DNA from 2 places in the Paenibacillus sp. KS1 genome. Region 2 is predicted to be linked to the other one. Evidence: predicted binding sites of a transcription regulator. Region 2 holds the regulator's gene; the other holds the start of a gene.
What was found. Region 2 encodes CtsR, which represses protease genes until heat stress. Its sites were predicted from a motif close to ATGGTCAATAAAGGTCAAACA; they were not measured.
Positions count from the first base shown of each region.

Region 1: the regulator CtsR is predicted to act here: its motif matches at 4,262-4,282, upstream of clpP (ATP-dependent Clp endopeptidase proteolytic subunit ClpP).

Region 1 covers NZ_MAIS01000037.1:39,402-56,321, forward strand. The annotation lists gene BBG47_RS14245 (helix-turn-helix domain-containing protein) at 1-1,656, opposite strand, end outside; gene BBG47_RS14250 (cytochrome P450) at 2,352-3,518, shown strand; gene clpP (ATP-dependent Clp endopeptidase proteolytic subunit ClpP) at 3,625-4,206, opposite strand; tRNA gene BBG47_RS14260 (tRNA-Arg) at 4,410-4,484, opposite strand; gene BBG47_RS14265 (sugar-binding transcriptional regulator) at 5,157-6,206, shown strand; gene gap (type I glyceraldehyde-3-phosphate dehydrogenase) at 6,248-7,252, shown strand; gene BBG47_RS14275 (phosphoglycerate kinase) at 7,532-8,713, shown strand; gene tpiA (triose-phosphate isomerase) at 8,774-9,526, shown strand; gene gpmI (2,3-bisphosphoglycerate-independent phosphoglycerate mutase) at 9,528-11,066, shown strand; gene eno (phosphopyruvate hydratase) at 11,134-12,420, shown strand; gene BBG47_RS14295 (PadR family transcriptional regulator) at 12,814-13,155, shown strand; gene BBG47_RS14300 (DUF1700 domain-containing protein) at 13,170-13,907, shown strand; gene BBG47_RS14305 (DUF4097 family beta strand repeat-containing protein) at 13,904-14,839, shown strand; gene pdxK (pyridoxine/pyridoxal/pyridoxamine kinase) at 14,930-15,751, shown strand; gene secG (preprotein translocase subunit SecG) at 15,917-16,153, shown strand; gene rnr (ribonuclease R) at 16,357-16,920, shown strand, end outside.
Region 2 covers NZ_MAIS01000025.1:52,995-69,914, forward strand. The annotation lists gene gltX (glutamate--tRNA ligase) at 1-134, opposite strand, end outside; gene ispF (2-C-methyl-D-erythritol 2,4-cyclodiphosphate synthase) at 178-660, opposite strand; gene ispD (2-C-methyl-D-erythritol 4-phosphate cytidylyltransferase) at 702-1,400, opposite strand; gene BBG47_RS10865 (PIN/TRAM domain-containing protein) at 1,443-2,528, opposite strand; gene BBG47_RS10870 (nucleoside triphosphate pyrophosphohydrolase family protein) at 2,758-3,153, shown strand; gene pssA (CDP-diacylglycerol--serine O-phosphatidyltransferase) at 3,273-4,001, opposite strand; gene disA (DNA integrity scanning diadenylate cyclase DisA) at 4,056-5,129, opposite strand; gene radA (DNA repair protein RadA) at 5,146-6,513, opposite strand; gene clpC (ATP-dependent protease ATP-binding subunit ClpC) at 6,747-9,194, opposite strand; gene mcsB (protein-arginine kinase McsB) at 9,218-10,285, opposite strand; gene mcsA (protein-arginine kinase activator protein McsA) at 10,367-10,912, opposite strand; gene BBG47_RS10905 (CtsR family transcriptional regulator) at 10,963-11,424, opposite strand; gene pulA (type I pullulanase) at 11,985-16,920, opposite strand, start outside.

The DNA of each region.
Region 1 (16,920 bases), on a different contig from region 2:
TGTAAGCTTAAGCAGAGAGTCCTTAGCGATCCAGAACGTATCGTTTGGTGTATGGGACAGCTTGTTGAAATACGTAATGCTGCCCTTGCCGTTCGCCATACGATATTCCAGCGCAGAAGCTGATTCGATATAAGACTGATTCAAGAGCGCTGCATCCTCATAGGCATTACCAACACCAATGGATGGGATGAGGTGCGTGCTCTCCATCACGATTATTCGAAGAGCTTCGACGATTTGTTCCATCTGGTGCTCCACGGAGATTCTTGAGTCCTCATTCATACTGACGATGAGGGCGAATTGATCAAAATGCGGCAGCTCAATGCCATATGCGTGTGCACCGTATTCCGGAATTTCGATCTCCTCGAGCAGTTCTACAATCTGCTGACGATGCTGCAAGGCATCTGCGACGCCAGGATACTCGTCCCAAGAGATTGCAATGATGAAATAGTACTTGCCTGTCAGTTCAATGCCGATCATCTCCATAATATGTGCAGATTCTGGGTTGTCCAGCTTCCCATGCTTGAGCAGCATGAGCAGGAATTGATTTCGGGCAAATGGCTCTTGAATATCGACGCGGGCACTATAGTCATGCAGAGTTTTACGAATCCACTCCAACTCATTGCGTCTCTTAGGTGCCGGCTGTGCAGCAGAGGCTTCTTCATTCAACAAAGCAAATTCCATAAGATCATGGATTGGATGGTATTGCTTGCGTGCCAGGATTATGGCTGCTAGAATGCCGGCGATGACCACTACAGCGAACGCGAGCATGAAGAAGGTCTGAATATGGAACACACGCCCGAAAAATTGCTCGCTCGGCATAGCCGTCACATAGGTCCACCCATTCATAGAAGATTTAACAGAAACAATGGATTGCTGCATATTATCCAGCTTCAAGCTATGGATGCCGGGCCCGAGCTCTGACAGCAAGTGAATCTCAGTTTTTGGGATAGGCTCTCCATGATTATTCTGGGTAAGCACACGGCCCTTATCGTCGAAGATGTAGGTATTGCCTTTGAATCCATTCAGAATGGTGTCCATAAGCCCCGTTAGCTTCGATTCCTCCATCAGGAACAGCACGGTTCCGTGCGGGGAAGAGCTATTAGGCGTTATCGGTATGATGTATGCAAGCATGGACTTGGTAATATTCATGCTCAAGTTAACGGATTCCGCTGGTCGTACGACAGGATAGAGCTCAGTTTCCAGCTCCTTAATAATATCCTTCTTGCTCCAGTCCTCGAATAGATAGTATTGATCAAAGAGGACATCTACATTGGTCATTCCTTTTGACGAGTAGATGGCGTGGCTGTTCCTGTAGAAAAGGAATAGCTCTTCTAGAATGGAACTGTTCGCTTTATATTTGCCGAGCGCGGATATCGCATCGCGGCTGTAATAGGGATGTCGTATCATATAAGGTGTCAATTGTTCATCATAAGCAATGCGAGAAGCAATGTCTCGAAGCTCCGTCATGCGAGAATCGATGTTCAGCTTCACCTGATTGAGCTGGTTCACGTTCGATTGCTCGATTTCGGAACGAAGATTGTTGACGGCATTTTGATAGATGAAGATCGTGAGAACCACTAATGGGATGAGAAAAATCAATATATACGACCATATGTACTGTAATAGCAGCTTCGACCGAAAATAGTTCCAACTCATCCTGACAAGCCTCCTAGTAGTCTCTTGATGTAATCTTGCTATGAAGTGGATCTGGCAATAAGTAAGAAGACAATCTAATAGAGAAGAAATGTTGATGATTTGTAATTATTGTATACGTTTCGCTTCATCTGTAAAGCGAGAAATTGAAAAAAAGCGGCAATATTCATATTGTAAACGATTCCAATCGGAAATGGAATGATTTCCTGGTGTGTACAACAATTTCTGTAGGGTGGACATTATAGGTGTATTGCCATTGAGGGAATTGCTTTTTATCTTATTTTAAGGTTCGGTTCAGTTTTCTTTAATGTAACTCTAGTATTCTAACAATGGACCGAATGACAGATGAGTTCTTGCGAAGGAGGGTTGCCGGCAGCGATTACTGACCTTGGTCAACCGGAGTCTTCCGTTGCACAAGGTGATCCGTTTCATCTTTCTCATGGTTTACAGTTTACCCCTAGAACATATATAGACCGCATCGGCGTTTGCGCGATGCGGTCCTTTTTTTGTAGCTAAATGAATTGAATTCGGTTTGTAACAGGTCGACCCGAAGTTGTTTCAGTGCATACAGGCCTAGGTCTATGTAGGTTATTATTTACATATATTAGTTTTAATGCAATATATTATTTCGAATCCCTGTAAATGAGGAAGAGTTGTGACTGAAGCTATGTTGCATGGTTAAGGAGGGGAGAGGTTGAATGATGAAATGGATTCAAGAGCATGAAGTGCTGCCATTATCTCATTACAAAACTATGCGGTCAGAGAGTCCTTTGTTGTGGTCAGAGAGCTCTCTGTTGCGTTCAGAGAATCCTCAGCTGCTGGGGGGAACGTTCTGGCATGCGTACCGATACGATCATATTAAGAGGATATTTGCTGATTACAATCATTTTTCCTCCGAATTGCGAAGCGAAGACAAGCGGCCGATCGAATACAGCATCCTCCGCACTGATCCGCAGAAGCATAGCCAGCTTCGAACATTAGTCTCGCAAGCCTTCACACCTAGATCCATTGAAAAGATGATTCCACGAATTGAAGCATTGGCGGATGAGCTTCTAGATAAGGTGGAAAGCAATGGACGAATGGATGCAGTTCAAGACTTCGCAGTTCCGCTCCCGATTATTGTAATCGCAGAAATACTCGGCATACCGGTACACGATCGAGATCAGTTTCGGGAATGGTCGGAGGCATCGGTGAGTGGTGACATTGACCGCAATAGTAATTGCCAGAAGGAGATGGCTGTATATTTCGAGGCGATCGCAGAAGAACGCCGTCGTAATCCACAGGATGATCTGATCACTAGGCTTGTGCATGCAACGTCAGACGGAGAACCGTTGTCCCCCTTTGAACTCATTGGGTTCTGTATTTTGCTGCTAGTAGCTGGTAATGAAACGACAACGAATTTGCTCTCTTCTGCTCTAGCGTGTTTCGACAGTGAGCGCATCGCATGGGACGATATTAGATCCGATCGTTCTTTACTGCCTGGCGCTATTGAAGTAGTGCTGCGGTTTACCTCGCCGGTACAGTTAATGTTTCGCCGTGTGAAGAAGGATGTGGAAGTAGATGGCATGATGTTAACTGAAGGGCAGTTCGTCATGTTGTGGATCGGGTCAGCGAATCATGACGAGTCTGTGTTCGAGCAGCCAGATCTCTTCCATATTCGTCGTCAGCCAAACCCGCATTTAGCGTTTGGTCATGGTATCCACTTCTGCCTGGGGGCCCAACTTGCACGGCTGGAAGCGAGGATAGCGTTGAATGCAATGCTCGATCGTTTCCCGAACTACCAATGTGATCATTCCAAGCCGTTGAAGCGCATCCAGAGCGAGTTTATGTTCGGTTTCGAGTCATTGCCGATCATTCTTACCTAAGTAAACCTAGCTTTTCGTTATTCATGTCAGTTGAAATAAGCAATAAAAAACAGCCTCTCTACATGCAAAATAGATCGCATGAGAGAGGCTGTATCACGTTTACTGTTTACTCTTTGCCAAGAACCTTATCAACCAGACCGTATTCATACGCTTCTTGGGCAGACATGAAGTAGTCGCGATCCGTATCGCGCTCCACGCGCTCAAGTGGTTGACCTGTGCGATCCGCCAAAATTTTGTTCAACGTGTCGCGCATCTTCAAGATGCGCCGTGCGCGAATCTCGATATCGGACGCTTGCCCTTGTGCTCCGCCAAGCGGCTGATGAATCATAATTTCGCTGTTCGGCAGGGCGAAACGCTTGCCCTTGGCACCTGCATTAAGCAGGAACGCTCCCATGGAAGCTGCCAAACCCACGCAAATCGTAGATACGTCCGGCTTGATGTGCTGCATTGTATCGTATATGGCCATGCCGGCTGAGATTGAACCGCCTGGGCTATTGATGTACAAATGAATATCCTTCTCCGGGTCATCTGCAGCCAAGAACAACAGCTGGGCGATAATCGAATTCGCCACGAGATCGTTCACTTCTGTTCCGAGGAAGATGATGCGATCCTTCAACAATCGAGAGTAAATATCATAGGATCTTTCGCCACGATTCGTCTGTTCAACAACTACGGGTACATAACTCAAGATAACCCCTCCTAACTAATATCATTACACATTCAATATAAAGGACTTGAAACAAAAAGTCAAAGATGGTCAAACTATGTAGAGAAAAAAACATCTATCGTTTCGCTTCTGCAAAATTCAAGATGTTACTTCCGTGCTTATTCACCTAAATGTATGCGTAACGTAGCTTCTTATCCTGTACCAAATAAGGACAGGAGTGTAAATGGCGCGCCCGCAAGGAATCGAACCTTGATCTCAGGCTCCGGAGGCCTACGTCATATCCATTGGACCACGGGCGCATTCATACAAGAGCAAAATTTATTATATAAGAAAGCGTATAACAAAGTCAAGTGAGCGCCACTGAATATTTATTAAAAACGGGAAGTTTGGAAGTGCCCACTGATTACTGGGATACAGAGATGATTGCATTGGCACCGCAGAAAGGATCCTTCGACCATAATTAAGGTTTTAACTTTTAAGGAGGGAACGGTTGAATTCTTTCTATAATAAGTGGACGGTGCCAAATAAGGTGGATGTTGCCCGATCTAAGTGAGCAATGTCGATGTCTAAACTACATGGGGAAGTAGAGAGCGAACAGGATGTGAAGGAAAGCTCAAAACTTTTTAAACGCAGGTACGAGCAGGGCATGATGTCCGTCATTAATGTCTATACTGAGGAATGTCTAAAATTTTTGCGAAATATGTATTAACTTGTCGTATTTTGGGTTAATTACATCATAGGCAGTCGTATGCCCTTCTAGATATGTTGTCTGATAATGAATAACTTCGATATTGCTTGCTTATTATAGAAGTTGTTTATAGGCAGAGAATTCGCGATTTTGGGCGCAAAATCAGGGGTTCAGGATACTTGCAAGTTGCTGCGTTATTCGGTAGAATAGTGGTGGGACAAAAAATGTAGAGATGGGACGTTTTTAGTCCAATGGTTGCTTATGGGAAGCAGGAGTGGAGAGAATGCGTGAGTGGTTAGAAATACAGAAGCGACTTCTACCTGAACTCATTGAACTGTTGAAGAAGCGTTACACCATCCTGCATCAAATCATGTTGTCCGACTCCATTGGGAGAAGAACGCTGGCAACGTCATTGCAGATGACCGAGCGTGTGCTCCGTGCAGAGACCGATTTATTGAAGGCGCAAGGCCTGATTGATTCGGATAACACGGGTATGCGAATCACTGATGAAGGCCGGCAACTTGTCCGGAAGCTGGAATCCGTGATGGGCGAATTGCTCGGGATGCGCCAGCTGGAGGAGAGTATCCGCCAAGCATTCGGTTTGAAGCAGGTCATTGTCGTACCCGGCAATTCGGATGTATCGCCTGCCGTGAAGCAAGAACTCGGGCAAGCGGCTTGTAGAGCGCTCAGCAGCGTAATGGACAAGGAAGATGTCGTGGCGGTGACAGGCGGCTCCACATTGGCTGCAATGGCAGATCAATTGACGAGTTCATCACCGTTGAAAGGCAATTGGTTCGTACCCGCACGTGGGGGACTTGGGGAGAGCTTGGAATACCAAGCGAACACAATCGCATCCACGATGGCGAAGCGCGTAGGCGCTCAGTATCGGCTCTTGCATGTGCCGGATTTGCTGAGTGAGGAAGCGTACCAGTCGCTTAAGCAGGAACCGAACATCCAAGACATTTTGCGAGTAATTCGCCAAGCACGCATTGTCGTGCATGGCATTGGAGAAGCTCTCGTTATGGCGAAGCGCCGCCGTGCGGATGAAGAGACGATCCAGCAGCTGCTCGAAGAAGGGGCGCTTGCAGAAGCTTTCGGGTATTATTTTGACCGAGACGGGCATGTCGTTCATACGATGCTAACACTGGGCCTTCGCCTAGAGGACATCTCTCGTATGGAGGTAGTCATTGCCATTGCTGGAGGTCAGAGCAAAGGTGAATCGATTACTGCAGTGCTTCGTGCAGGACACGAAGACATTCTCGTTATTGATGAAGCAGCAGCAGTTGAAGTATTGAAACATTGTGGTCTCGATGTGCCTTACAGGCCGTCTTGAGATATATAAAAAAATTGCGAAGGAAATGGGAGGAATCATCAATGGTTAAAGTTGGTATTAACGGCTTTGGTCGTATCGGACGTAACGTATTCCGCGCAGCATTGAACAATTCAGAAGTAGAAATCGTTGCAATCAACGATTTGACAGATGTAAACACTCTGGCTCACCTGTTGAAATATGACACAACTCATGGCAAATTCGAAGCTACAGTAGAAGCTAAAGAAGGCGCTTTGGTTGTTAACGGCCGCGAAGTGAAAGTATTCGCTGAGCGCAACCCTGAGAACTTGCCTTGGGGCGCTAACGGCGTTGAAATCGTTGTTGAGTCCACTGGTATCTTCACAGCGAAAGACAAAGCTGAAATGCACTTGAAAGGCGGCGCGAAGAAAGTTATTATCTCCGCACCTGCTACTAACGAAGATATCACAATCGTTATGGGCGTTAACGAAGATAAGTATGATGCTGCAAGCCATACAATCATCTCCAACGCTTCTTGCACAACAAACTGCTTGGCGCCATTCGCTAAAGTATTGAACGACAAGTTTGGTATCGAAAAAGGTATGATGAACACAATTCACTCCTACACTAACGACCAAAACGTTCTTGACTTGCCGCACAAAGACTTGCGTCGTGCTCGTGCAGCAGCTCAAAACATCATCCCTACTACAACTGGTGCTGCTAAAGCGGTATCCCTTGTATTGCCTGAATTGAAAGGCAAATTGAACGGTATGTCCATGCGCGTTCCTACTCCTAACGTGTCTGTTACAGACTTGGTAGTAGAACTTAAGAAAGACGTTACTGTTGAAGAAGTAAACGCAGCTTTGAAAGAAGCAGCTGAAGGCCCATTGAAAGGCATCTTGAACTACACTGAAGAGCCATTGGTATCCAGCGACTTCAACGGCGACCCAGCTTCCTCCACTATCGATGCTTTGACAACGATGGTAATCGGCGGAAACTTGGTTAAAGTTGTATCCTGGTACGACAACGAGTGGGGCTACTCCAACCGCGTTGTAGACTTGGCAGCTTTCATCGCAAAAAAAGGTCTGTAATCGCATAGCACTTACAATCAAAGAGGAGTGACCGTTCAGGCCTCCTCTTTTGATCCTTATAGTGCCTAGAGCATATCGAGAACCAGTGCGGACACAGATTTTTAGATATACAGAGATAGAGAGTACAGAGAGAAACCAGAACATACTAACGAACGATATACGATATATAGAGAGAAAGATTTAGATGGAACCCATACAGAACAAGAACACAGAACATACCGAACAACACACCAGAGAGAGGCGTGTGCCGGTGTAATCGACGATAGGAGGAACACGGGGATGAACAAGAAAAGTGTGCGTGATGTAGAAGTTAAGGGTAAGCGCGTATTTGTACGTGTAGATTTCAACGTTCCATTGGAAAATGGTGTGATTACGGATGATACACGTGTACGCGAAACGCTGCCGACAATTAACTATTTGGTGGAACAAGGTGCGAAAGTTATTTTGGCAAGCCACATGGGTCGTCCGAAGGGCGAAGTTGTGGATTCCATGCGTCTGACACCTGCAGCAGTACGTCTTGGCGAACTGCTTGGTAAGCCCGTTAAGAAGCTTGACGAGTCAATTGGTGAAAACGTAAAAGCTGAAATTGCAAAAATGGAAAACGGCGACGTTGTCGTGCTTGAAAACGTTCGTTTCCACAAAGGCGAAGAGAAGAACGATCCAGAATTGGCTAAAGCCTTCGCAGAACTTGCGGACTTGTTTGTGAACGACGCGTTCGGCGCGGCTCACCGTGCACATGCATCCACTGAAGGCATCGCACATCACTTGCCAGCCGTGTCCGGTCTGTTGATGGAGAAAGAATTGACTGTACTTAGCAAAGCGCTGACAAACCCTGAGCGTCCATTTACGGCAATCGTAGGCGGTTCCAAGGTTAAAGATAAAATCGACGTTATCAACAAAATGTTGGAAATCGCCGACAATATCGTGATCGGTGGCGGCTTGACATACACATTCTTCAAAGCACAAGGCAACGAAATCGGGAAGTCGCTTGTCGACAACGAGAAGCTTGATGTTGCTTTAGGCTTCATCGAGAAAGCCAAAGAACTTGGCAAAAACCTCTACTTGCCAGTAGATATCGTAGTTACAGATGACTTCAGTGCAGATGCAAACACACAAGTGGTAGCGATCGACAGCATTCCTGCAGAATGGGAAGGCATTGACATCGGTCCGAAAACTCGTGAAATCTATGCTGATGTTATCAAGAATTCCAAGCTTGTTGTATGGAACGGACCTATGGGCGTATTCGAAATCGAGCCGTTCTCTCATGGTACGCGTGCAGTAGCAGAAGCATGTGCGGAAACTGCTGGTTACACAATCATCGGCGGCGGCGACTCTGCAGCAGCGGTTGAGAAGTTCAAGCTGAAAGATAAAATGGATCACATCTCCACAGGCGGCGGCGCTTCCCTTGAATTCATGGAAGGCAAAGCATTGCCAGGCGTGGTTGCATTGAACGATAAGTAAGAGAGCAAGTAAGGGGATGGCGGCTTCGGCCGCTCCCTTATGCGTAAAGGAGTGAATCGTGTGAGACAACCGATTATCGCAGGGAACTGGAAAATGTTCAAAACGGTATCGGAAGCTGTCGCTTTCGTATCCGAAGTGAAAGGCAAAGCAGAAGTGGAAGGCGTAGAGAGCGTACTCTGCGCACCATTTACAAACTTGCCAGCATTGGTTGAAGCAGTGAAAGGCACAAGCATCAAGATTGGTGCACAAAACCTTCACTTTGAAGATTCCGGTGCATTCACAGGCGAAATTTCCGGCGCTATGTTGAAAGACCTTGGCGTACACTACGTCATTATCGGTCATTCCGAGCGTCGTGCATACTTCGCGGAAACTGATGAAACAGTAAACAAAAAAATGCATGCAGCATTCCGTCATGGCTTGACGCCAATCGTATGCGTGGGTGAGTCGCTTGAAGAGCGTGAATCCGGCAAAACGAACGACGTGTGCAAAGTGCAAACAGAAGCAGCATTCCAAGGATTGTCTGTTGAACAAGCAAAAGAAGCTGTCATCGCTTATGAGCCAATCTGGGCGATCGGTACAGGCAAATCCTCCACAGCGAAAGACGCGAATGAAGTTATCAGCTACATCCGCAGCGTTGTGAAGGGCTTGTACAATGATGAAGTTGCTGCTGCTGTTCGCATTCAATACGGCGGAAGCGTAAAACCGGAAAATGTACGTGAATACATGGCAGAAAGTGATATTGACGGCGCATTGGTAGGTGGCGCAAGCTTGCAACCAGCTTCCTTCATCTCCTTGGTGGAAGGGGCGAAGTAAGATGCCCGCACCTAGACCGGTAGCCCTTATCATCATGGACGGCTTCGGACTTCGCGATACACTCGTTGGCAACGCAGTCGCGCAAGCGAACAAGCCAAACTACGACCGTTACATGAGCCAATTCCCTCATACGACACTGACAGCTTGCGGCGAAGCGGTAGGCTTGCCAGAAGGTCAAATGGGGAACTCCGAGGTAGGTCACTTGAACATCGGTGCAGGCCGCATCGTATATCAAGACCTGACTCGTATTACGAAATCGATCCGTGAGGGCGACTTCTTCTCGAACGAAACACTGCTTGCAGCAGTGAAGACTGCGAAGGAGAACAACAAGGCGCTTCACATTTACGGATTGTTGTCTGATGGTGGCGTACACAGCCATATCGACCACGCGCTTGCGATGCTCGATCTCTGTGCGCGTGAAGGCTTGAAGGACGTATACATTCACGCATTCTTGGATGGCCGTGATGTTGCGCCTGATAGCTCCCGCGGATATATCGAAAAGCTGCAAGCCAACATCGCTGAAGTTGGCATAGGCCGTATCGCTACGGTTCAAGGCCGCTACTATGCGATGGATCGCGACAAGCGCTGGGAACGTGTTGAGAAATCGTACCGCGCAATGGTATACGGCGAAGGCCCAAAATACCGCGATCCAATTGCTGCAGTTGAAGAATCTTATTCCCAATCCGTATATGACGAGTTCGTTATGCCTACGGTAATTGTGGATGAGAACGATCAGCCGGTTGGCTTGGTTCAAGAAGGCGACTCCGTCGTATTCATGAACTTCCGCCCAGACCGTGCGATCCAGCTTGGCCAAGTGTTCACCAACGATGATTTCCGCGGCTTCGATCGTGGCGACAAGTTTCCTAAGAACTTGCATTTCGTTGCGCTTACGCTGTTCGCAGAAACAGTTGGCGGATATGTTGCTTACTCTCCAAAAGAGTTGGACAACACGCTTGGTGAAGTGCTCGTGCAGCATGGCAAGAAGCAGCTTCGCATTGCGGAAACTGAGAAGTATCCGCACGTAACGTTCTTCTTCAGCGGCGGCCGTGACGTTGAACTTCCTGGTGAGAAGCGTGTGCTTATCAACTCGCCTAAGGTAGCAACTTACGACCTGCAGCCTGAAATGAGTGCTTACGAAGTTGCAGAAGCAGCTGTGAACGAAATCAACTCTGACCAGTTCGATACGATTATCCTGAACTTCGCCAATCCTGATATGGTTGGTCACTCCGGTATGCTGGAACCAACAATCAAGGCCGTAGAAGCTACGGATGAGTGCATGGGCAAGGTAGTTGAAGCGGTATTGGCGAAAGGCGGCGTCTGCCTCATTACGGCGGATCACGGCAACGCGGATATGGTATTCGACGAGCAAGGCCGTCCATTCACTGCACATACGACGAACCCGGTTCCATTCATCGTTACTTCGAATGACGTGGAATTGCGCGAAGGCGGCATCTTGGCAGACATCGCTCCGACGATTCTTGACTTGATGAACGTTCCTCAGCCAGCAGAGATGACTGGACAAACCATGATTAAGAAGTAAGTTTTACAACTTACCTAGATATATAGTAATTTATCTATAAACAATCAAAAAAGGAGTTGTACACACCATGACAATGATTATGGACGTATACGCACGCGAAGTGCTTGACTCCCGTGGTAACCCTACGGTAGAAGTAGAAGTAAAATTGGAATCCGGCGGCTTCGGCCGTGCAATCGTACCTTCCGGTGCATCCACTGGTGCCCACGAAGCAGTTGAGCTTCGCGATGGCGACAAAGGCCGTTACGTTGGTAAAGGCGTAGAGAACGCTGTTAAAAACGTAAACGAAATTATCGCTCCAGAAATCATCGGTTACGATGCTCTTGACCAAGTTGCAATCGACAAAGCGATGATCGAGCTTGATGGCACGCCTAACAAAGGCAAATTGGGTGCTAACGCAATCTTGGCTGTATCCATGGCTGTAGCTCGCGCTGCTGCACATGCATTGGATATGCCTTTGTACACATACCTTGGCGGATTTAACGCGAAGCAATTGCCAGTACCAATGATGAACATCATCAACGGTGGTGAGCATGCTGACAACAACATCGACGTTCAAGAGTTCATGGTATTGCCAGTAGGCGCACCTAACTTCAAAGAAGCACTTCGCATGGGTGCTGAAATCTTCCACAACCTGAAGTCCGTATTGAAGGGCAAAGGCTTGAACACTGCAGTAGGTGACGAAGGTGGATTCGCTCCTAACCTTGGTTCCAACGAAGAAGCGCTTCAAGTTATCATCGAAGCAATCGAAAAAGCTGGCTACAAGCCAGGCGAAGAAGTATTCTTGGGTATGGACGTTGCGTCCACTGAGTTCTACAAAGACGGTAAATACACATTGGCAGGCGAAGGCAAGTCCTACACATCTGCTGAGTATGTTGACCTTCTTGCTTCTTGGGTTGATAAGTACCCAATCATCACAATCGAAGACGGTATGTCCGAAGACGATTGGGATGGCTGGAAGTTGCTCACTGAAAAATTGGGCGGCAAAGTACAACTCGTTGGTGACGACTTGTTCGTTACAAACACGGAGCGTCTTGCTCAAGGTATCGAAAAAGGAATCGGTAACTCCATCTTGGTTAAAGTTAACCAAATCGGTACGCTTACAGAAACATTCGAAGCGATCGAAATGGCAAAACGCGCTGGCTACACAGCTGTTATCTCCCACCGTTCTGGTGAGTCCGAAGACAGCACAATCGCTGACATCGCGGTTGCAACTAACGCTGGCCAAATCAAGACAGGTGCTCCTTCCCGTACAGACCGCGTTGCGAAGTACAACCAATTGCTTCGCATCGAAGACAACTTGGGAAGCACAGCTCGTTACGACGGCTTGAAATCCTTCTATAACTTGAAAAAATAATTGGCTTGCCGCACAAGCGGCTTGCTGATTCGATAGAAGCCAGACTCCCTTGAAGGGGTCTGGCTTCTTTTTTATGACCCCATATCCATATGTGAGGTAGGCATATTGTGCTCTTCCTTTAATCTACCTTTTACTCTTGCTTGCCTTTCGTACTTGTCCTTCTTGTCTTCCCTTATTTCTCTTTGTTCTTCCCCAGTTCTGATCCTTGTGAAATTATTCTTCATCGATTCGCTCCGACTAGAGATGGGTTTTACCTAGACCTGAGGCTAGTTTTGGAAATAACCTATTGTGGAACACTATTCCAGGGGATATAATCATCGTGTACTACTAATCAATATACAATACTGAATCATAAATTATAATTCATCACGTTATGGAGTGGGGGTGACTCGATTGAAGGAAATCGTTCAATTTAAAAAAGGGGTGCTCGGACTGTGTGTCATGGTTCTCATTAACCAGAGAGATCGTTACGGCTTCGAGCTGGCCCAGCAGATATCCAAGCATGTGGAGGTTGCCGAAGGTGCTCTATATCCAGTTCTGCGGCGGATGGTTGCGGATGGTCACTGTACAACCTATTTGCAAGAATCTACCGAGGGACCGCCACGGAAATATTATAAGCTTACTTCAGTAGGCAAGGATTATATGAATGAGCTCGTGACCGAGTGGGATAAATTTGTGTCGGGAGTAGCCAATCTGCTTACCGAAGCGGAAGAAGAAGAATCCAAGGAGAAGTGAGAGAGGTGAACAACATGCATAAGCAGTTATTTATGCTGCAATTGAAAATGGGCCTACTGTCGCTTCCAGAGGCGGAGCGCAATGAAATATTAGCAGAGTATGATGCACACTTTGAATTCAGCAAGCAGCAGGGACGAACAGAAGAAGAGATTGCTAGAGAGCTTGGCGATCCAGAAGAACTTGCGGCCGAGCTGCTGTTAGGTGAACGAGGGGATAAAGAGGTTGAACGGGAGCCGGAAACAGAACCGTTTATTCCTAGTCAACAAGGTCAAGCTTCACAAGTACCTCCACTCTTCGAGGATCCTAGCTTCCTGAAGAATGCTGAACAGCCGTTGGATTTGAATCAGCATTATGGGGAACCAAATCGATATTCTCAAGAGTACGGCGGAATACCGAATACTGCTTACCCACCATATCAGCAGTCCGAAGGACGACGTCCCCGTTCAGCTATCGCCTATGCAGGTACGATCTTTATTAGCATTATGGTTGTCCCAGTTATGTTCGGGCTATGGGCAACGTGGTTTGGGCTTGGTGTAGCGGCTATAGCGTTATTGGCAACTCCTCTTTTGTTCGCATTCAAAGTCGGGTTTGGCGGAGAGTTTTATCGTGCAGAGTTGTCGATCGTGGCGATTGCATTTGGAATAGGAATATTTTTAATACAAGCGATAGTTGCTGTAGGACGTGCATATTTGAAATGGAACCGAATCTATTTCCACTGGGTCGCCTATGAAGGAAGGAGCGAGGTTAGATGAATTGGAATCGTGCAACTATGAATATGGTCGGAATTGTGTGTATCGTGGCAGGGGTTGCGGGCTTGATCTATTACGGCCCAAATCAGCTATTTAAGTCACAACTTCCTTCATATGAGTACCGTATCTCTGCGGAAGGCTCACAGGATGGATCTGGTCAGGAAAAAGGGGCAGATAAGACATCTGATTATGAATCTCGCATTGATGTAGGGGAACTTGAGAGTATAGTCATCAATGCGGATTATGGGGATGTTAAGGTAAGCTGGATCAATGATAATAAGAATATGATTGAGTTGAAGGGGCAGGCGCCAGAAGCGGTCATTAATAGAATTCGTGATGTTCAAGCAGAGGATGGAACGCTAGAGCTGAATTTTGAAGACAATGATCATGCAGGGTGGTTGAATATCAACATCGGCAATATGCAGCGCCGTTATCATGAGGTTATCATCCATACATCGGAGAATTTTGTGCTCGACAATTTGTCGTCGAATGTGTCTGCAGGTGCGTTTGAAATGACAGGTGGGCATATTAAGCGACTTGAAGCATCAAGTAATCTGGGAAGGGTAAAGGTAAAGAACGTAACAGGGGATTTCGTTAAGCTTAGATCAGACTCAGGCCAAGTGGTAGCAGATAATGTCGATGCAGAGATCGAAGCAAGCTCTTCACTCGGAAGTGTTGACTTGAACCAGACGAAGAAGTATGTTCAGGCCTCAGCCAATGCAGGCTCCATCTCTATTGTTCAAGCTGCTGCACATCCGATCGATGCGGAAGGCCAGCTTGGAAGCGTGAATATCCGTGTTGTTCCTGAATACAACGGGAAGTTTGATCTGAAAACAGAGTTAGGAAGCGTCTCCGCACCGAATGAGAAACATGGAAGCGATATGGTTATAAAGGTGCGGACAGAAGCAGGCAGTATAAAGATTGTCGAAAAATAGTATTGGCTTCTCGGAAGATTCATGTGAATCGGTTATAATGTACTTATCTTAAATTTAGAGGAGCAAGATACTGTAAAGGGGTAAGGACACATGAAACCGATTCATAAAGTGCTGACATTGGCTGGCTCGGATACGAGCGGTGGAGCTGGCATTCAAGCTGACCTAAAAACATTCCAGGAACGCGGTGTGTACGGTATGACCGCATTGACGACCATTGTAACGATGGATCCGGAAGAAGGTTGGGCGCACCGGGTGTTCCCAATCGCGCTCTCCACGATAGAAGAGCAATTGAAGACAATCATGAGTGTCGGTATTTCAGGCATGAAGACTGGTATGCTGGGTTCTATCGATATCATTGAGCTGGCAGCACGCACCATTGAGAAGCATAATATTCCGAACGTCGTTGTTGACCCGGTTATGGTATGCAAGGGTGCTGACGAGGCACTTCACCCAGAGACGAACGATGCTTTGCGGGACATACTCGTACCGAAGGCTGTCGTGGTAACACCGAACTTGTTCGAGGCTTCACAGCTGGCAGGAACAGCGCCAATCCGTACGCTCGAAGATATGAAGGAAGCCGCTGCCCGCATTCAAGAGCAGGGAGCGAAGTACGTATTGGTGAAGGGCGGCTCCAAGATTGGATTGCCTACTTCCGTCGATGTATTGTATGATGGCAAATCCTTCGAAATATTGGATGCTGATCTGATCGATACAACCTATACGCATGGCGCTGGCTGTACGTATTCAGCAGCAGTAGCAGCAGAACTGGCGAAGGGGAATGATGTACGTGAGAGCGTCCATAAGGCGAAGAGCTTCATTACGGAAGCGATCCGTCATTCTTTCCCACTTAATCAGTATGTTGGACCTGTGCGCCATAATGCTCTGCGCTTGCTGCAGCATGGCGAAGAATAAGTAAGCGACGTATTCATGTAAGAATGCCTGGTAGCCTGAGGTAGCTTTCCGGAAGAGAAAGGAAAGGGAGAGAGGATAAGCCTTGCCTGCTTCTTATTCGTGTGATACAATAAAAGTACTGTTTTTGGCTTTTCGAACGTGTATCACGCATTAGGAGGTGTAACTGTGGAAATTTTCTTGAAAATTTTGCTTGTCATTTTTTCTATCGGTTTGATTAGCATTGTGCTTCTGCAGAAAGGGAAAAGTGCCGGCTTGTCAGGTGCCATCTCCGGCGGTGCGGAACATCTATTCGGAAAGCAGAAGGCACGCGGTCTGGACTTGTTCCTGCAACGTGCAACGGTTGTATTGGCAGGAGGATTCTTTATCTTGTCACTGATCGTAGCTTATTTCCTTAAAGGTTAATTCCCATTCGTAAGCAAAGCGAGGACATGCTCCTCGCTTTTTTTGTACCCATTTTTCCGGCGAAGACAAGAAACTTGTTACGATGTGGATCGAACGGAAAAAATGTAGGAAAAGCGCCGGGATGTAACGATTTTATTTCGTGTATACTAGGTTATATATTGTTATACTGTATCATGCAGGTCATGGCAAGGTGAGGTGAAGGAATGGTAACAGAACAACAGTTGTTGGACTTTATGCGTGAAACCGCTTATAAGCCGATGACCTATCAAGAGCTGGAGCAGCATTTCGATATTGAAGGCGCTTCAGAGTTCAAGGCATTTCTGAAAATGTTGAATCAAATGGAAGAAGAGGGTAAGGTGCTGCGCACTCGTACAGACCGCTACGGTGTGCCGGAGCGTATGAACTTGCTGCGTGGTCGCTTGCAGGCGCATGCCAAAGGCTTCGCATTCTTGATTCCGGAAGAAACGGGGCACCCCGATGTATACATTCACGCGAATGATTTGAAGACTGCGATGCATGGGGATACCGTGCTTGTACGCGTGACGAATAAAGGCTTTGACGGCGCTCGATTGGAAGGCGAAGTTGTGCGCATTGTGAAGCGTGCAGTGGAGCGTGTTGTCGGCCTTTTTCAAAATTACGAATCGTATGGATTTGTCATTCCAGATGACAAGCGGATCAATCGCGACATCTTCATTCCGAAGGAAGATATGCATGGCGCGGTTACCGGGCAGAAGGTCGTTGTCCATATTGTAAGCTATCCGGAAGGA
Region 2 (16,920 bases):
TCCTCGATGCGAACGATGAACTTACCCCCATGGTGACGTGCGAACAAATAGTTAAACAATGCCGTACGCGTATTACCAATATGTAAGTGTCCTGTAGGGCTTGGTGCGTAACGAACTCGAATATCGTTATTCATGATTGCTTCACTCCCGTACTTTGTCTTTCCATTAATCATTTCATCATACCATATTGTGAAATAAGCAGACAACAGCCTGTGCGGCGATTCCCTCACCGCGTCCAGCAAATCCTAATTGTTCCGTTGTCGTAGCCTTCACATTCACCTGCGAATCCTCTGCGCCGAGAGCGCGAGCGATATTCGCTACCATCGCTGGAATATGCGGCAGCATCTTCGGTTTCTGTGCAATAATCGTGCAATCGATGTTGCCTAGTCGATAACCGCGCTCAATAGCTAGCTGCCATACATGCTCTAACAGCTTCATGCTGTCCGCATCCTTGAATGCAGGATCCGTATCTGGAAAATGCTTGCCGATATCCCCTAATCCTAGTGCGCCCAGAATTGCATCACTTACCGTATGCAGAAGCACATCAGCATCTGAATGCCCAAGCAATCCCTTCTCGTAAGGAATACGAACGCCGCCAATAATGCACGGCCGTCCCTCTACTAACTGGTGCACGTCGAATCCCTGTCCCACTCTAATCATACGTAAGCCTCCCTCTCCTTCTGCCTCAACATTCAATTTCGCTAAGCTTCATGACGAGACAGCCACCATGCAGCCCAATCCAGATCATCCGGCGTCGTTAGCTTAATGTTCGTGTAGCTCCCCTCCACTACGTGAACAGCAATTCCCATCCGCTCAACAAGCATCGCATCATCCGTTCCCACGAATTGCTCCTGCTCCGCGAGCTCATGAGCAGCCATTACATCAGCAAGCCGGAAAGCCTGTGGTGTCTGAATCGCCCATAAGCTGCTGCGATCGGGTGTTGCCGTAATAATACCGGACTTGTCCACCTGCTTAATGGTATCCTTGACCGGAACGGCCAATACGGCCGCTCTGTGCTGCCGGGCCGCATCGTAACATGCGCTTACTCTGCCCGGCTCTACAAAGGGCCGTACACCATCATGGATGCACACATATTCGAGTCCACGCGCTTTCAGAGCCTGCAAGCCAGCATATACTGAATGCTGACGTTCCTTGCCTCCTGTAACGATGTCTTGAACCTTATGCAATCCGTATTGTTTCACCCATGCTTCGCAGCGCGCATAATCCTGTTCCGTGGTTACCCATGCGATCGATTCGCACTCCTCCATGGACTGAAACCGCTCTACGGTATGGATGATTACTGGCTTATCCTGTAAATGCAAATACTGCTTACTCTCTTCCGTGCCCATGCGCGTGCCTCTGCCAGCAGCGACTATGACCACGCCAAACCCTCTGTCCATCCTTACTAACCCCCATGATGGTAGTATCCCCATCATACCTGTTTATTGGGCTTTTTCCAACAGTTTTGGCTTAGCAAATATCATTCGTCCTGCTGACGTCTGAAGTACACTGGTCACCAGAACCTCCATCGTCATGCCGATATAATCTCTGCCGCCCTCAACGACGATCATCGTACCATCATCCAAGTAGGCTACACCTTGACCATGTTCCTTACCATCCTTGATGACTTGAACAACAATCTCTTCTCCTGGGAGAACCACTGGCTTCACAGCGTTGGCTAGATCGTTAATATTGAGCACTGATACTCCCTGCAGCTCACATACCTTGTTCAAGTTGAAATCATTCGTGACGACTTTCCCCTTTAGCAGCTTCGCGAGCTTAACCAGCTTGCTGTCTACCTCCGAGATTTCGTCAAAGTCTCCTTCATAAATGAGTACTTTTACTTCCAGTTCTTTTTGAATTTTATTCAGAATGTCCAACCCTCTGCGTCCACGGTTCCGCTTGAGCAAGTCCGACGAATCCGCGATATGCTGCAACTCCTCTAAGACGAATTCAGGAATGACGATTGTCCCTTCAATGAATCCGGTCTTGCATATATCTGCGATGCGACCATCAATGATGACGCTTGTATCCAAGATCTTATGTTCTTCCATTCCTCTGCTCTTCTCTTCACCTCGTTCAGGCATGCGGAAGGCGGAGACCCACTTTACAATCTCATCCTGCTTCATAAGTGCTGCTTGCAACCCTGCTGCTGACAGCAGGACAATCATACAAACCGATACCATACGCCCTACTGTCCCAAACGGCTCAAATAGCGGTACAAGCAACCCCCCAAAGGACAGTCCCATCAATGCGCCAGAAGCTCCAATCACCAGCATCCCTGCTGACATATTCACCATGCGTTCTTCCAAGCTGCCCCATAACCGTGCCAATGGCGTAAAAAGTGCACGACCCATCACAATAAAGCAAAATGCCCCGCCAAGTGCCCATAACAGTCCGTTAGAAGTTATTCCCGGGTTGGATAATGACGAAAACTCCATTGTCTGCATATTCCAATACCGATGGAACTCTGTCCCACTCCATGCTCCGATCAATCCTGCAACCGCATAAAATAATCGTCTGAACACGAAGTCCACCTCCTTATCTAATTTGAATATCTTTACAATTATGGCCCAACCCTCTCGCTCCTAATCGTCCATTCTTACATTTTTAAATTCGAGGCGAAGTTGAAATGTAGGAAATCCTAGTCGTATAATAGGGGAGTAGTACGGAATGGGGAGAGCTGAAATAACGTGAGTCCCTTGAGCAGTATGGCTCGGGCCGAACCACGATTCCATGAATAGAGGTGGATGAGTAATGAGTACTTCCAGTTTGCAATCTTTGCAGGATCAAGTCGGCGATTTATTGTTAAGACACCGAAGCTTGCTGGACATTCTTTCGAAATACGGACAGTCTGACGCCTCGGTAAACCGCACGGTAACGAAAGCCATAACAGAATGTGGCTGCTTGGAGCTGCATGCGAAGCGGCAGCCCTACCATGACGACATGGATATGGATCAAGCGAAGCAATCTCTTGAATCACATGTTCAAGGTCACTTATGCGAGAACTGCAAGGATGTTGTGAAGAGCGAGCTTGGCAAGCACCTATTCTATATGTCTGCCCTGTGCAATCTGCTTGATATTGATCTTGACGATGTCGTCAAACAGGAATCGAGCAAGTGCCAAACTCTCGGGATATTCAACCTGTCCTAATGGAATGAAGAAGAACTGAAAATTGATACAAGATAATTGGAACGGAAATCATATACAACACAAAAAGCACCTGCCGCCCAATTATGGACTGCAAGTGCTTTTCTTTTGGGTTTATTCGCTTAAGAATGCTTCGACTGGTACCACTCTTCCGCATCAAGCTGTTTCTTGCGGCGGCGATTCAGCATTCTAACGTTTTTTTTTAAACCAAGCAGCGCATACAGTACCAACGGCACAAAAATCAGCTTCGGTGTCTGTTCTGGCTGCCATACCGCGATCGCTACTGCCCCTGCAATAACAAAAGGCGTAATCCAGATGGCCTTCTTCGGAATACCGACTTTCTTGAAGTTCGGATATTTCACAGTACTAACCATTAAGTAAGATAATAAAATCATCGCTATCATAAGATAAGCCGCTGGGATGTTCTCATGGAACAAGGCAAGTGTACATGCCACACCGCCAGCCGCTGGGATTGGCAAGCCGATGAAATACCCCGGAATACCATCCTTAACGTTGAAGCGTGCAAGTCGCAGCGCACCACAAATCGGGAAGATTGCGGTAACGATGCAAGCCAGCACCGGGTTACTATCTGTAAAAGCGACGGCATACATAATAAAGGCTGGCGCTACACCGAATGAAATCACATCGGATAGGGAGTCAAGCTCCTTGCCGAATTCACTCTGTGCGTTCAATGCTCTTGCTACACGCCCATCCAATCCGTCGAGCAACATGGCAATAATAATCATAAGAGCTGCTAAGTTGTAGTCATCGTGAAACGCAAGCATGATGGAAATGATTCCGAGAAACAAGTTACCGATCGTAAACAAGCTCGGAATGGACTTTGTAATCATAGGTTCACCTCTAATTTTACTATGCCCAACGTACGTCCTTTCATTGTAGGAAAATCAAATTTGCCTGTCAATGAAGACCTGCTCCTGAATCCGCTTAAGCCCTTCCTTAATCGCACGAGCGCGAACTTCGCCAATGCCGTCTACTTCATCCAATTCCTCAATCGTTGCCATCATGACATGAGGGAGGTATTGGAAGGTTTCGACTAAGTTGTGAATAATGACATTAGGAAGTCTTGGTATCTTGCTAAGAACGCGGTAACCGCGCGGCGAAACGGATTCTTCCTGAATCGTGCTCGTCGTCGGGTAACCGAGCAGTCTTATTAAATGATGGGTATCAAGCAGTTCATCTGCCGTGCATTTCTTAAGTTGGGCTATGATCTCACGTACCTTCTCATCGCTTCCGTCCCGGGCATAATCCTTCAACAGCAGCCAAGCGTCTTCTTCGGTGTTGCTTACGAGCTCTTCGAGCTGCATGCTGATAAGACGTCCCTCTGTTCCCAGTTCGTTGATGTAACGCTTGATCTCCATCTTAATACGTAACACCATCTCAATACGTTGCACAACGTTTACGACATCGTATAAGGTAACCAATTCTTCGAACTCGGATGCAGTTAAATTTGTCATGCCTTGTACAAGCACAACCTTATATTTTTCCAATGTCTGAATCGCTTGGTTCGCCTTCGTGAGAATAACGCCAATCTCCTTAAGTGCATAACGCAGACTGCCTTGGTACAGTGTAATGACATTCCGGCGCTGGGAGATGGAGACTACCAGCTTCCCCGTCTGCTTCGCTACCCGCTCCGCTGTCCGGTGCCGGATGCCTGTCTCCGTAGATGGAATGGAGGAATCCGGAATGAGCTGTGTGTTCGCATATAATATCCGCTTAATGTCTTCACTCAAGATAATGGCGCCGTCCATCTTGGCCAGTTCGTACAAGTAGCTCGGTGAGAAGTCACAGTTAATGGAGAATCCCCCGTCTACAACTTCCATTACTTCTGGACTGTATCCAACGACAATAAGTGCCCCTGTCTTCGCGCGCAGCACATTCTCAAGCCCGTCGCGGAAAGGCGTTCCTGGTGCGACCATCCGCAGCAGGTCGTTCATAATATCCAGTTGGCTTTCCTTCATTCTATATCTATGCCCCCTAACCTAACGCCACAGCTAATGCTTCAGCAACCGTATTTACTCCAATAATCTCAATATTGGCAGGCGGCTTCCAGCCGCGCAAGCTCTTCTCTGGTAATATAATGCGCTTGAATCCAAGCTTCTCTGCTTCCTTCACTCGCTGTTCTGCACGAGATACCCCACGCACTTCACCGGTTAACCCCACTTCGCCAAAGACAACATCGAATGGTTGTGTCGGCATATCTCGGAAGCTCGAAGCAATTGCAACCGCCATAGCCAAGTCAACAGCTGGCTCATCAAGCTTAATTCCACCCGCTACATTCACGTATGCATCCTGATTCTGCAGGAACATTCCCATTCGCTTCTCCAGCACCGCAATAATAAGCGCCAGACGATGATGATCAATCCCTGTCGCCATCCTCCGCGGAGAAGGGAAGTTCGTCGCCGATACGAGCGCCTGCATCTCAACAAGGACGGGACGGGTTCCCTCAAGGCTGGCTACAACCGTGGATCCTGCAACACCTAGCGGTCTCTCCTGCAGGAACATCTCGGATGGGTTCTTCACCTCGACCAGTCCACCCTCCGTCATCTCGAAGATTCCTATCTCATTGGTCGAACCGAACCGGTTCTTTACAGCCCGCAAAATGCGATAGGAATGATGCCGCTCTCCTTCGAAATAAAGGACACAATCGACCATATGCTCCAGCAGCCGCGGACCGGCAATCGCACCTTCCTTCGTCACATGTCCAACAAGGACAGTTGCGATGCCCTTCCCTTTAGCGATGCGCATGAATGTGCTTGTGCATTCGCGTACTTGTGCAACACTGCCGGGAGCTGATTCCACCGAAGGTTGGAAGACGGTCTGGATGGAGTCGATAACGAGGAAGTCAGGCTGCGCCGCCTCAAGCGCCTCCTCGATATATTGCAGATTCGTCTCACTGAGGACGAATAAGTTCTCCGACAAGACACCAAGACGATCTGCCCGCAGCTTCGTCTGACGCATCGATTCCTCACCAGATACGTACAGCACCTTGAGGCCGCTGGCAGCCAGTGCATTGGAAGTCTGCAGTAGAAGTGTTGACTTCCCGATACCCGGGTCGCCCCCCACTAGAATAAGTGATCCAGGAACAACACCGCCGCCCAGTACGCGGTTCAACTCACTAAGTGTCGTAGTGAGTCTAGGTTCACGTCCACTTTCTATGTGTATGATAGATTGCGGCTTTTCTTTCGTTTGAATCAAGGAAGAATGCACACCTGCTGTCTTAATGACTGTCTCCCGCTCTTCCACCATCGTATTCCACTCACCGCAGCCAGGGCATTTCCCCATCCATTTCGGTGTTTCGTATCCACATTCCGTACAGAAAAATTTCGTTTTCACTTTGGCCATGAAGCCGACACTCCTAATCAATATGCTGCAAGTCGTCGGTCGCCATGTCCGCAAACAGGTACCTCGTTACTCATTACTCATTAGTTTACCATTTTTAAGAAGGAGGATAAAGTGCTTTAGCATATCGCAAGCAGAAACAGGCATATGTGGAGCAATAAATAACGAAGAAAAAAAGAACCGTACCTTCCTCCGGGAGGGAGAAAGTACGATTCTTTCCTAAATACTACAGTTCATTATACATGTGCTGTGTTAACCTCGTTGTTGCGCAGGACGAGCAGCTCGCCATCTTTCTCGTCGATGACGACGGCATCGCCCTTGCTGACAGTACCCTTCAACAATTCCTCTGACAGGCGATCCTCGATATGCTTCTGAATCGCTCTACGCAATGGACGGGCGCCATACGCTGGATCAAAGCCTTCCTTCGCGAGGAAATTCTTCGCATTGTCTGTCAATTGGAAATCAACATCCTGTTCCTTCAGACGCTTGCGAAGCTCACCAGCCATCAAGGATACGATTTCAGCGATGTGCTTCTGCTCCAAGGAGTGGAACACGATAATTTCATCAATCCGGTTCAAGAATTCTGGGCGGAAGCTCTTCTTCAATTCACCCATCACTTTATCCTTCATGTTGTTGTAGTCTTTGCCTGCATCATCAACTGCAGTGAAGCCAAGCGTAGAATTACGCTTAATTGCTTCGGCCCCAACGTTGGATGTCAGGATGATAAGCGTGTTACGGAAGTCAACTACACGTCCCTTCGAATCGGTGAGACGGCCATCTTCCAACACTTGAAGCAAAATGTTAAATACTTCTGGATGTGCCTTCTCGATTTCGTCCAACAAGACGACTGAGTATGGCTTACGGCGAACCTTCTCCGTCAATTGGCCGCCCTCTTCATAGCCGACATATCCCGGAGGCGCTCCGACGAGACGAGCTGTCGAATGCTTCTCCATGTATTCGGACATATCAATTCGGATTACCGCGTTCTCATCACCGAACAAAGATTCGGCCAAGGCACGAGCAAGCTCAGTCTTACCTACCCCAGTTGGGCCAAGGAAGATGAAAGAACCCATCGGACGCTTCGGATCCTTCAGCCCTGCACGCGCACGGCGGATTGCACGGCTCACTGCCTTCACTGCTTCATCTTGGCCGATGACACGCTCATGAAGAATCTCTTCCATCTTGAGCAAGCGCTCTGTCTCTTCTTCCTTCAGCTTCAATACTGGAATTCCGGTCCAGCTCGCTACGACATGAGCAATATCCTCTGGCGTAACTTCAGAATCCACGCGTCCCTGCTTCTCTTTCCACTGGTTGCGAACGGTCTCCAGTTCTTCGCGCATCTTCTGCTCCGTATCACGCAGCGCAGCGGCTTTCTCGAATTCTTGGCTTTGCACAGATGCGTCCTTCTCTTTGCGGATGTCTTCCAGACGCGCTTCAAGCTCTTTCAAATTTGGTGGTACTGTATACGAATGAAGGCGAACTTTCGAGCTCGCTTCATCAATCAAGTCAATTGCCTTATCCGGCAGGAAGCGGTCTGTAATATAACGATCCGAGAGCTTCACCGCTTGCTCAATTGCCTCATCTGTAATTTTCACACGGTGATGGGCTTCATAACGATCACGCAGCCCAGTCAAGATCTGGATTGCTTCCTCTGGAGTAGGCTGGTCAACCGTAATCGGCTGGAAGCGGCGTTCGAGCGCTGCATCCTTCTCGATATATTTGCGGTACTCATCAAGTGTTGTCGCCCCAATGCACTGCAGCTCTCCACGAGCCAATGCAGGCTTCAAAATGTTCGATGCATCAATGGCGCCTTCAGCACCGCCGGCACCGATGAGCGTATGCAATTCATCGATGAACAGGATGACATTGCCTGCTTGGCGGATTTCATCCATGATCTTCTTCAGGCGATCCTCGAATTCACCCCGGTATTTCGTTCCGGCTACAACCGAACCCATATCAAGCGTCATAACACGCTTATCGCGAAGCGTCTCTGGAATTTCATTGTTAATAATCTTCTGTGCCAGACCTTCTGCTACGGCCGTCTTACCAACCCCAGGCTCTCCGATAAGTACGGGGTTGTTCTTCGTACGGCGGCTAAGCACTTGAATGACGCGCTCAATTTCCTTCGAACGGCCGATAACCGGATCAAGATTGCCTTCCTTCGCTACTGCTGTCAGATCACGAGCTAAGCTGTCCAGTGTCGGTGTGCTTACATTTTGGGACTGTCCATGATGGCTGGATACCGCTTCGCTGCTTCCAAGCAGCTGCAGCACTTGTTGGCGTGCCTTGTTCAAGCTAATGCCAAGGTTGTTCAACACCCGTGCTGCTACGCCTTCTCCTTCCCGGATCAAGCCAAGCAGAATGTGCTCTGTACCCACATAAGTGTGGCCAAGCTTGCGCGCTTCATCCATGGACAGCTCAATCACTTTCTTCGCACGCGGGGTATATGCAATATTGAGTGGCTGTTCTTGACCGCGCCCGATCAAGGTTTCGACTTCGTCCTGAATCTTCTCCAATCCAAGGCCAAGCGCTACAAGTGCCTTAGCTGCGATGCCTTCCCCTTCGCGAATAAGTCCAAGCAGAATATGCTCCGTTCCGATATTGTTATGCCCGAGTCGTACTGCTTCTTCTTGTGCCAAAGCCAATACTTTCTGCGCACGTTCTGTGAATCTACCGAACATCATAAGTGTTGCACCTCCATATTACATTATGATTTAGATTTGGATAACGTCTCGCGAATCATCTTCGCGCGATATGAATCCCGATCTTCTTGAGATAATGTCGTGTTGTATTTATATTGTAAGAAGCCTGGCTGTGTCATGACCAATAATTCATTCAGTTGTGACGATTGAATATGCTGCAGGATGCCAAGGTCAGAACCAAGCCTAATGTCGGACAACCGCTGTGCGGCTTCTTTTGAATCCATAATAACTGCATGCTTCAAAATTCCATATGAGCGGCAAATGCGATCCGTAAGCCGCATGCTATTGCTTGTCAGCAGCTGTTCACGAGCTGCCTTCTCATGCTCGATTAATTGCTTCACAACACTGTACAAATTATCAATAATCTCAGATTCGGATTGGCCTAATGTAATCTGATTTGATATTTGGAACAGGTTGCCGATCGCTTCGCTTCCTTCTCCGTATATGCCTCTAACCGCCAATCCAACTTGGGTAACGGCCTGAAGCATGAGGTTAATCTGCTGTGTCATTACCAATGCTGGCAAATGCATCATCACCGATGCCCGTATTCCTGTTCCCACATTCGTCGGGCAGCTCGTTAAGAAACCTCTCTTTTCATCGAAGGCGTAGTCGATTTGCGATTCAAACACATCATCGATGCGGTTAGCCTGCTCCCAAGCCTCACGAATTTGCAGCCCTGGAGATAGGCATTGAATACGAAGATGATCTTCCTCGTTAATCATGATGCTTATCGACTCATCCTCACTGACAATGACCGCGCCATTGCGGGACTCATTTGCCAAACTCGGGGATATCAAATGCTTCTCTACTAGAACTTGCTTCTCTGTATCGCTAAGCTCTGCCAGCTCTAATTCATGAAAGTGATTCAATTGCGCAAATTCCGGGTCTTTCATGACTGCTGACAAACGATCCAACACCTCGGCCTGTTGTTGATTCGTAGCCAAGAGTGGGAACGGCAGTCCGCTAATATTCCGTGCTATACGGATACGGCTGCTGATGACGATATCGGAATCTGGACCCGTGCCGCGCATCCAATCGCTTAGGGCTTCTTCAATAAATCGTCGCTCTGTCATCTCGTCATCTCCTTCCAATTCGCACTGCTTATTGTCATCTTACTCTCTCGATAGCGCTTGTATCCTAGGTGCTATGAACTGCTATGAACTGCTTCTCTCCGAACCGCTTGGCGGCTGCTTCTCCAACTCGCGAATACGGTCACGCAAGGTTGCGGCCTCTTCGAACTCTTCACGCAAAATACTGAACTGCAGCTGCTTCTTCAATTCTTCCAGCTCGCGTCTGCGCTGAATTCGGCCTCCCCCACGCTTCGGAATTTTGCCAACGTGAACGGTATTGCCATGTACCCGCTTCAATAGCGGATCTAAGCGCTCACCGAAAAAGGTGTAGCATTCATCACAGCCAAAGCGGCCGAGCTTACCGAACTGTGCATAAGTCAGTCCGCACTTCTCACAGCGCATAGGCTGTGGCTTCGCATCTTCCTTAGCTCCCTGTTTGCTGCCTGTCAGATCAAAATCAAGCAATCCCGACAATAAATTATGGATGGAGAATCCGTTCGCCGTGCCTGGAATCCATTCGCCTTTTTCCCGGGCACATGATTCACAAATGTGAAACTCCGTCTTCTGTCCATTAATGATTTTCGTAAAATGCAGGGTAGCCGGTTTCTGACCACATTGTTGACACACCATAACCGTCTCTCCTCCTTTATAGGTAGCATCCATCTTACATACTTACATCTCTACTTGCTAAGCAGTGCCAGCAGCATCGACCTTAGCAGCCGGGCACGTATCTCGTCGCGGTAGGGAAGCTTTACTGTTATATTGTCCCGAGAAACAGCAGCCCGCAGCAGATTCGCTTCCCGGCGGGAGATGAATTCCGCTTCTTCTAGTTGATAGATAAGACCTTCAGCGGCGCTCTGCTCAATCTGCTCCCCAATGGATTCGCACAAATGATTATGAATCGCTTGATGGGCTGGCAAGTCAATTCGCTGAATGCGAATATACCCTCCACCTCCACGTTTGCTCTCAACAACATAACCCTTCTCCAACGTAAAGCGTGTGCTGATCACATAGTTAATCTGCGATGGAACACAAGAGAATTGTTCTGCCAAGTCATTGCGCTGAATCTCAACGGCACCTTCCGAACTCTCAAGTAATATATGCTTCAAGTAGTGCTCGATTAGGTCGGAAATGTTGCGCATCTTCTCCCCCCTTTCCGCCTGCAGCAGTCTCTATATTAGGTTTAACCAAATATAAGCCTCACTTATTCTAGTTTGGCGCAATATTTTGAACTTTTTTGACTATTAATCTGACTTTGACTTTCTTTGACTTTATTTTTATTATAGCGCACTCGTTTGATTTTGCAACTATTTTAGATCGATTTCATCAGCTATTCTACACGATGATGTGGATAACCTTCTTCTTGGTTAAAAAGCACACGCTCATTCCATCTCAATTACGCAATATATTCAATTACACGGTTGATGGTAAGCCCTATTCGTGAAACTCTATATGTGGATACCTGGGAACTTCTCCACACTCGTGGATAAATGATGGGTTAAATGTGCATAAGGAGACTCATTTATCCCTTCTCCACAGCTTGTTCATTGAGAAATATGCATGGTGTACATTTTACCGCAATGTTCGTCCAATTATGCACATGTGAATAACATATTGAAACAAGCTAATGAATGCCTGCGTTCGTTCCAGTATAAAAACTCCCGCTGCCGTCCTTACGGATGACACGGGAGTGATGGTCGTGCTATTCAGCAATATATTGTAGAGCAAGGAGAAGTCTGGTCAATGCAACTCCCGCTTCTGCTCGTGTAGCGTTGCCGCTAGGACGCAGCGTGCGGTCTTGGTAGCCATTAAGGAACCCAGTTGAGAGTTCCAGATGATGACCTTCAAGACGAGCAGCATTGACAAGCATTTGTGCCAATTCCTCGCGAGTAATGGATGCATTCGGATGGAATGATCCGTCACCATCCCCCTCAACAAGCTTCAGTTGCACCGCAGTCACAAGTGCATCTGCATACCAAGCTGATGCTGGCACATCCATGAAGGCATCCTTGGACAGTTTCTGTCCTTGGACATCGCCATAGCCTAACGCCCGCACAAGCATGGACGTGAATTCTGCTCGAGTTACCATATCATTCGGGGCAAACTGTCCATTTCCTCTGCCTTGAATAATGAACTTAGAAGCTAGCAGCTCCATATTTTCTTTCGCCCAATGGCCATTCAAATCATGGAAGCTCGGTCCATACTTGAGTACTGCGAAGATACCGTTATAATCGTGCTTCATGTTCATTATCGAATTCGATTCGCCCTCAGTGCGCTCCATCCAGGACGGAACGAATGAGAATGTCTTTGTCTTTGCATTATACTTTACAGCTGTCATCTTCCCAGCACTTTGGCTGCTCGGCAGTCGGATAGAGCCCGTTGTAAGAATGCCTGCACGATCAGCAATTGGCTCCTGCTTCCCATCCTGCTCCAAACGCAACTGGAACTGAACAGCTGCCATCAAATGAGCACCTGGCTGTGTGGATGTTGCAGATGTAAGCACCTTCAGCAATTCAGCCGAAGGCTTCATCATGTGCACGGTCAGCAATTGTGATGCATTCCCATTGCTCAGATCTGCTAGCTGTTTCATCGGAAGTTGATAGCTGCCTGCTCCCGAGCGTACCACAATGTTCAATTGCGTATGTTCCTTCATTGCCTGACTCAATTTCTTCATCGGGATTCGAATACGAACGTCTTCTGACTCCGACGGCGCTGCAATTGTCCAAGTTCTCATTCCTGTTGCCGAACCCGTCAAACGAGACATCTCTTCCATATCTTCATTTCGAATGAACAGCTCAACTGTCGTCGTTCCGTCAGCATTCTTCAGAAGATTCAACGTTGTTGGCTCATAACGAACGCCATCTTTCGTGACGGTCATTCCCTTAAATGACTCTTCTGTTCCCCCTTGAGCAGCCCCGCCGTTTCGTTCATTGCTGCCATTTTCGTTTTCAGAGCCGCTTCCTGTGTCAGTGCCCGTTTCTGGCTTCGTACCTGGGTCTGTTCCTGGGTCTCTCACGACGACAATCGAGCGCCCGTTTACAGTATTGTGCGGATCATTCAGTTCGTTTGTTACTCCATCCTTGGTAATGAAGAATTTGTACGTATAATCGCCTTTCGCTGCGTTCTTCATTACGTAGATGAACCATTCGTTTTCTGCATCGTACGTCATCGAGTAAGACTTGCCGTTGATCGCAATATCAGCCTGCGTGATCCGATCCTGCGCTCCACTCGCAAACAACGCTTCATCCCGATAATAGAACGCAACCTGACTCTTCCCTTGAACCGGGCCAGCTACTGAAGGCAGCGTCCGAAATGATTCCTGCCCACTATATACATACACCTTGGTTAGCGTGTCATCCACACTCGTCTTAATGAAGCGATTGGCATCGATATCTTTCTCTTCCCAGTTGCCCCGTTTGACGATAAACCCAATCGATTCAGACTCTGGAGCGATTTCAATCATGGCAGTCGCCATTCCTTTGTCAAAATGCTGGAACTCATGACCGTCATCTTTTACACCTGTCTGCCATACCCATAATCCCCAGTTGTCGTATTTCGCGTCTGGACGAACATAGTTGATTTGTACATAGCGCTTCAGGAAAGGCTTAACCACTACCTTCTTCGAGGCCTCTGCTGTTCCAACCCGAGCTGTAATGACCGCTGTTCCTTCCTTCACGCCTGTTACCTTCCCAGCACGGTCTATTCTAGCCACTGATGCATCCGACGTACTCCACTCCGCAGCTGCACCAGACATCGTCTGTCCGAATTGATCCTTGATAGCAACTGTAAATGGTGATGTGCGACCCTCAAAAATTGAATCTGCACCGTTAATGGACAGCGTCGTAGGAACAAGCTTCGCTACTGTCACATTTACCTGTGCTTTCAAATTGCCCGAGGTTGCGGTAAGAACTGCGGCTCCTTCCTTCACTGCCGTTACTTTGCCTCCACTGTTGATGACAGCCACAGCAGCATCGGATGTTGACCATGATACATTCTCAGTAAACATTGGACGTTCCTTCTGATCACGCACCACTGCTGTCAAACGAGTGCTTGTGCCTGGCTCTAACCCAAGCGTAGCAGGCGCTACTTCAAGCTTTGACGCTATCGGTGTATAGCCATTCTCCTGATCGTACAACACCATCATGGACAATCCGGCTACTTCTACCTTGCCGCCCTTCACCGTACGTATCGTCTCCACACCAGCTGACGTATGGTCAACAACCACACTCCATTCTTCCGCAGTAGGCAGTGCAACTTCTTGTGGAGCAGACGAACCGTTATAAATGACGGCGATATTGCGCCACGTATCCCCATTTGCATAGTTATTCAGCTTGAATGCGATAACTTGACCTTCTTGGCGATACACTTGTAAGTTCGATTTCACCTCATCCTTCGTTGTCATGCGGAATGCTGGATGTGCTGCTCGCAGCTCGATAAGACCTTTCAAATAATCGAATACTGGCTTGTACTCCGCCTTCTGTTTCCATACGATCTGATTAATCTCATCTGGGCTCTCATAGCTGTTATGATCTCCGAACTTGCTGCGAAGCAGCTCATCTCCTGCATGAAGGAACGGAATGCCTTGTGCCGTAAGAACAATGCCATTTGCAAGCAAAGAACGCTTAACGGTCTCGTTATCCATTACATTTGACTCCGTCAAGGTTGCGAACGGATTGCGTTTTATATCAATATCTTTCCCCTGCGTCTTCAGCACCTTATCCCACAAATTCAAGTTATCATGTGCGGTTACATAGTTAATCGTCTCTGTCGGAGAGGCCGTAAAGTCTGTGATTGCACCAAGCAGACCTTTCACCACATCCGCTTCTTTGCCTTCGGCTCCTGTTGCGAATCCTTTGGAAGCGTCGTCACTTCCACCCTTTATTGCCCCGCGAATATTGTCATTGAATACAGCGAATCCTTCTCCGCGCTGCTTGCCTTTCTCAATCTGCAATTCCGCAGCAAGCGGTGTGCTGCCTCCCGACCACGGCTCGCCATAGATTATGATGCTTGGATCAATCTCTCTCAGCTCACGCACGATGGCGCGTGTTGTCTGCAGATCGACTAGCTTCATCAAGTCGAAGCGGAATCCGTCTACATTGTACTCCTCAGCCCAGTATTTCACGGAGTCCTGCACGTATTTGCTAACCATCGGTCTCTCTGTTGCTACTTCATTCCCTACACCGGAGCCGTTAGTGAAGTTGCCTTGCTCATCGCTCCGATAGAAATAACCCGGTACAATCTTATCAAATACCGACATATCCGATTCCAGGCCGGTTACAAATGTATGATTGTACACGACATCCAGCACGACCCGAATGCCTTGGTCATGAAGCGCTTGCACCATTGCCTTGAACTCACGAATTCGCTTCGCTGGGTCCTCCTGTGCTGCATTGGTCGTATAGGAACCCTCAGGCATGTTATAGTTTACCGGATCATAGCCCCAATTGAATTTTCGTTCTTTCGAACTTGGATCATCCACCAGCTTCTCATTTACCGAACCGAAGTCATAGGTCGGAAGCAAGTGAACATGCGTGATACCAAGCTCTTTCAAATGGTCGATCCCTGTCTTTATATCTGGCTTTCCAGGCAAAGTCGTTCCCGTTTCCGTAAAGGCAGTAAACTTGCCTCGACTTGCTGGGGATACTCCTGAATTCTCATGAATTGAAAAATCACGGACATGCAATTCGTATATGACAGCGTCTGTTGGATTCAGGAATGGGGGCTTCCGATCTCCGTCCCAGTTCTTCGGATTGGTTGCTGCAAGATCAATAATTGCCGATTTCCCACTATTCACCGATGCCGATCTCGCATATGGATCAAGTGCATACGCAATACTGCCATCCGGGAATTGCAGCTTGTACATGTAATAGGTTCCATGCAAGTTGCCATTCACGTTAGCGGCCCATACCCCTGTAGCTGCATCCTTACGCATCGAGACTTCCCTGCTAGGCACGTCATTCGCCATGTCCGCTCTATCGTACAAGGCTAACGAAGCTTGTGCAGCCGTAGGCGCCCATACTTTGAAGCTGCTTGAAGTCGAATGATACGTAACACCTAAGTCATCCCCAGCATATACGTAGCTATCCAAAATACCACGCATCTTGATCGGCATATCCCGATACATGTTCTGTGTATTTCCTTCATAGCGTACTGTATATGCCTTTGACACATCATCAACCGGATTGGACAAATGGATCTTCACAGATTTCTCATCTGCGCCCTGAGAGGATACGCCCTCCAATTTGGTTGTACCTTCATATGCGGCAAATGCGGAGTACTCCAAGTTCGGAACAATGTCCTTCAATGTAACGCGAACTTCATGATCCTGATCCATCCATGCAGCATGCATAGAAGGCTGAGCCTTCGTTGTAAAGGAAAACTCATATGCTGTGTTCGGTGTATTCGTGTCTTTCCCCGTTGCCACTCCCGCTGGTATAACAACCTTATACTCTGTATCATAGCGCAGCGGTTGACTCGGTGTAACGACCAACTGCTGCTCCTTTATCGTCACATCTATTGGTTGGGCCGCACCTAGCTTATCCTCAAGTGTGATGCCTTGCCCATTCATCTCAATTTGTTCGGAGAAGGTGACGATAATCGGCTTATTAACTGCTACATGCTGCTGTTTATTGGCCGGA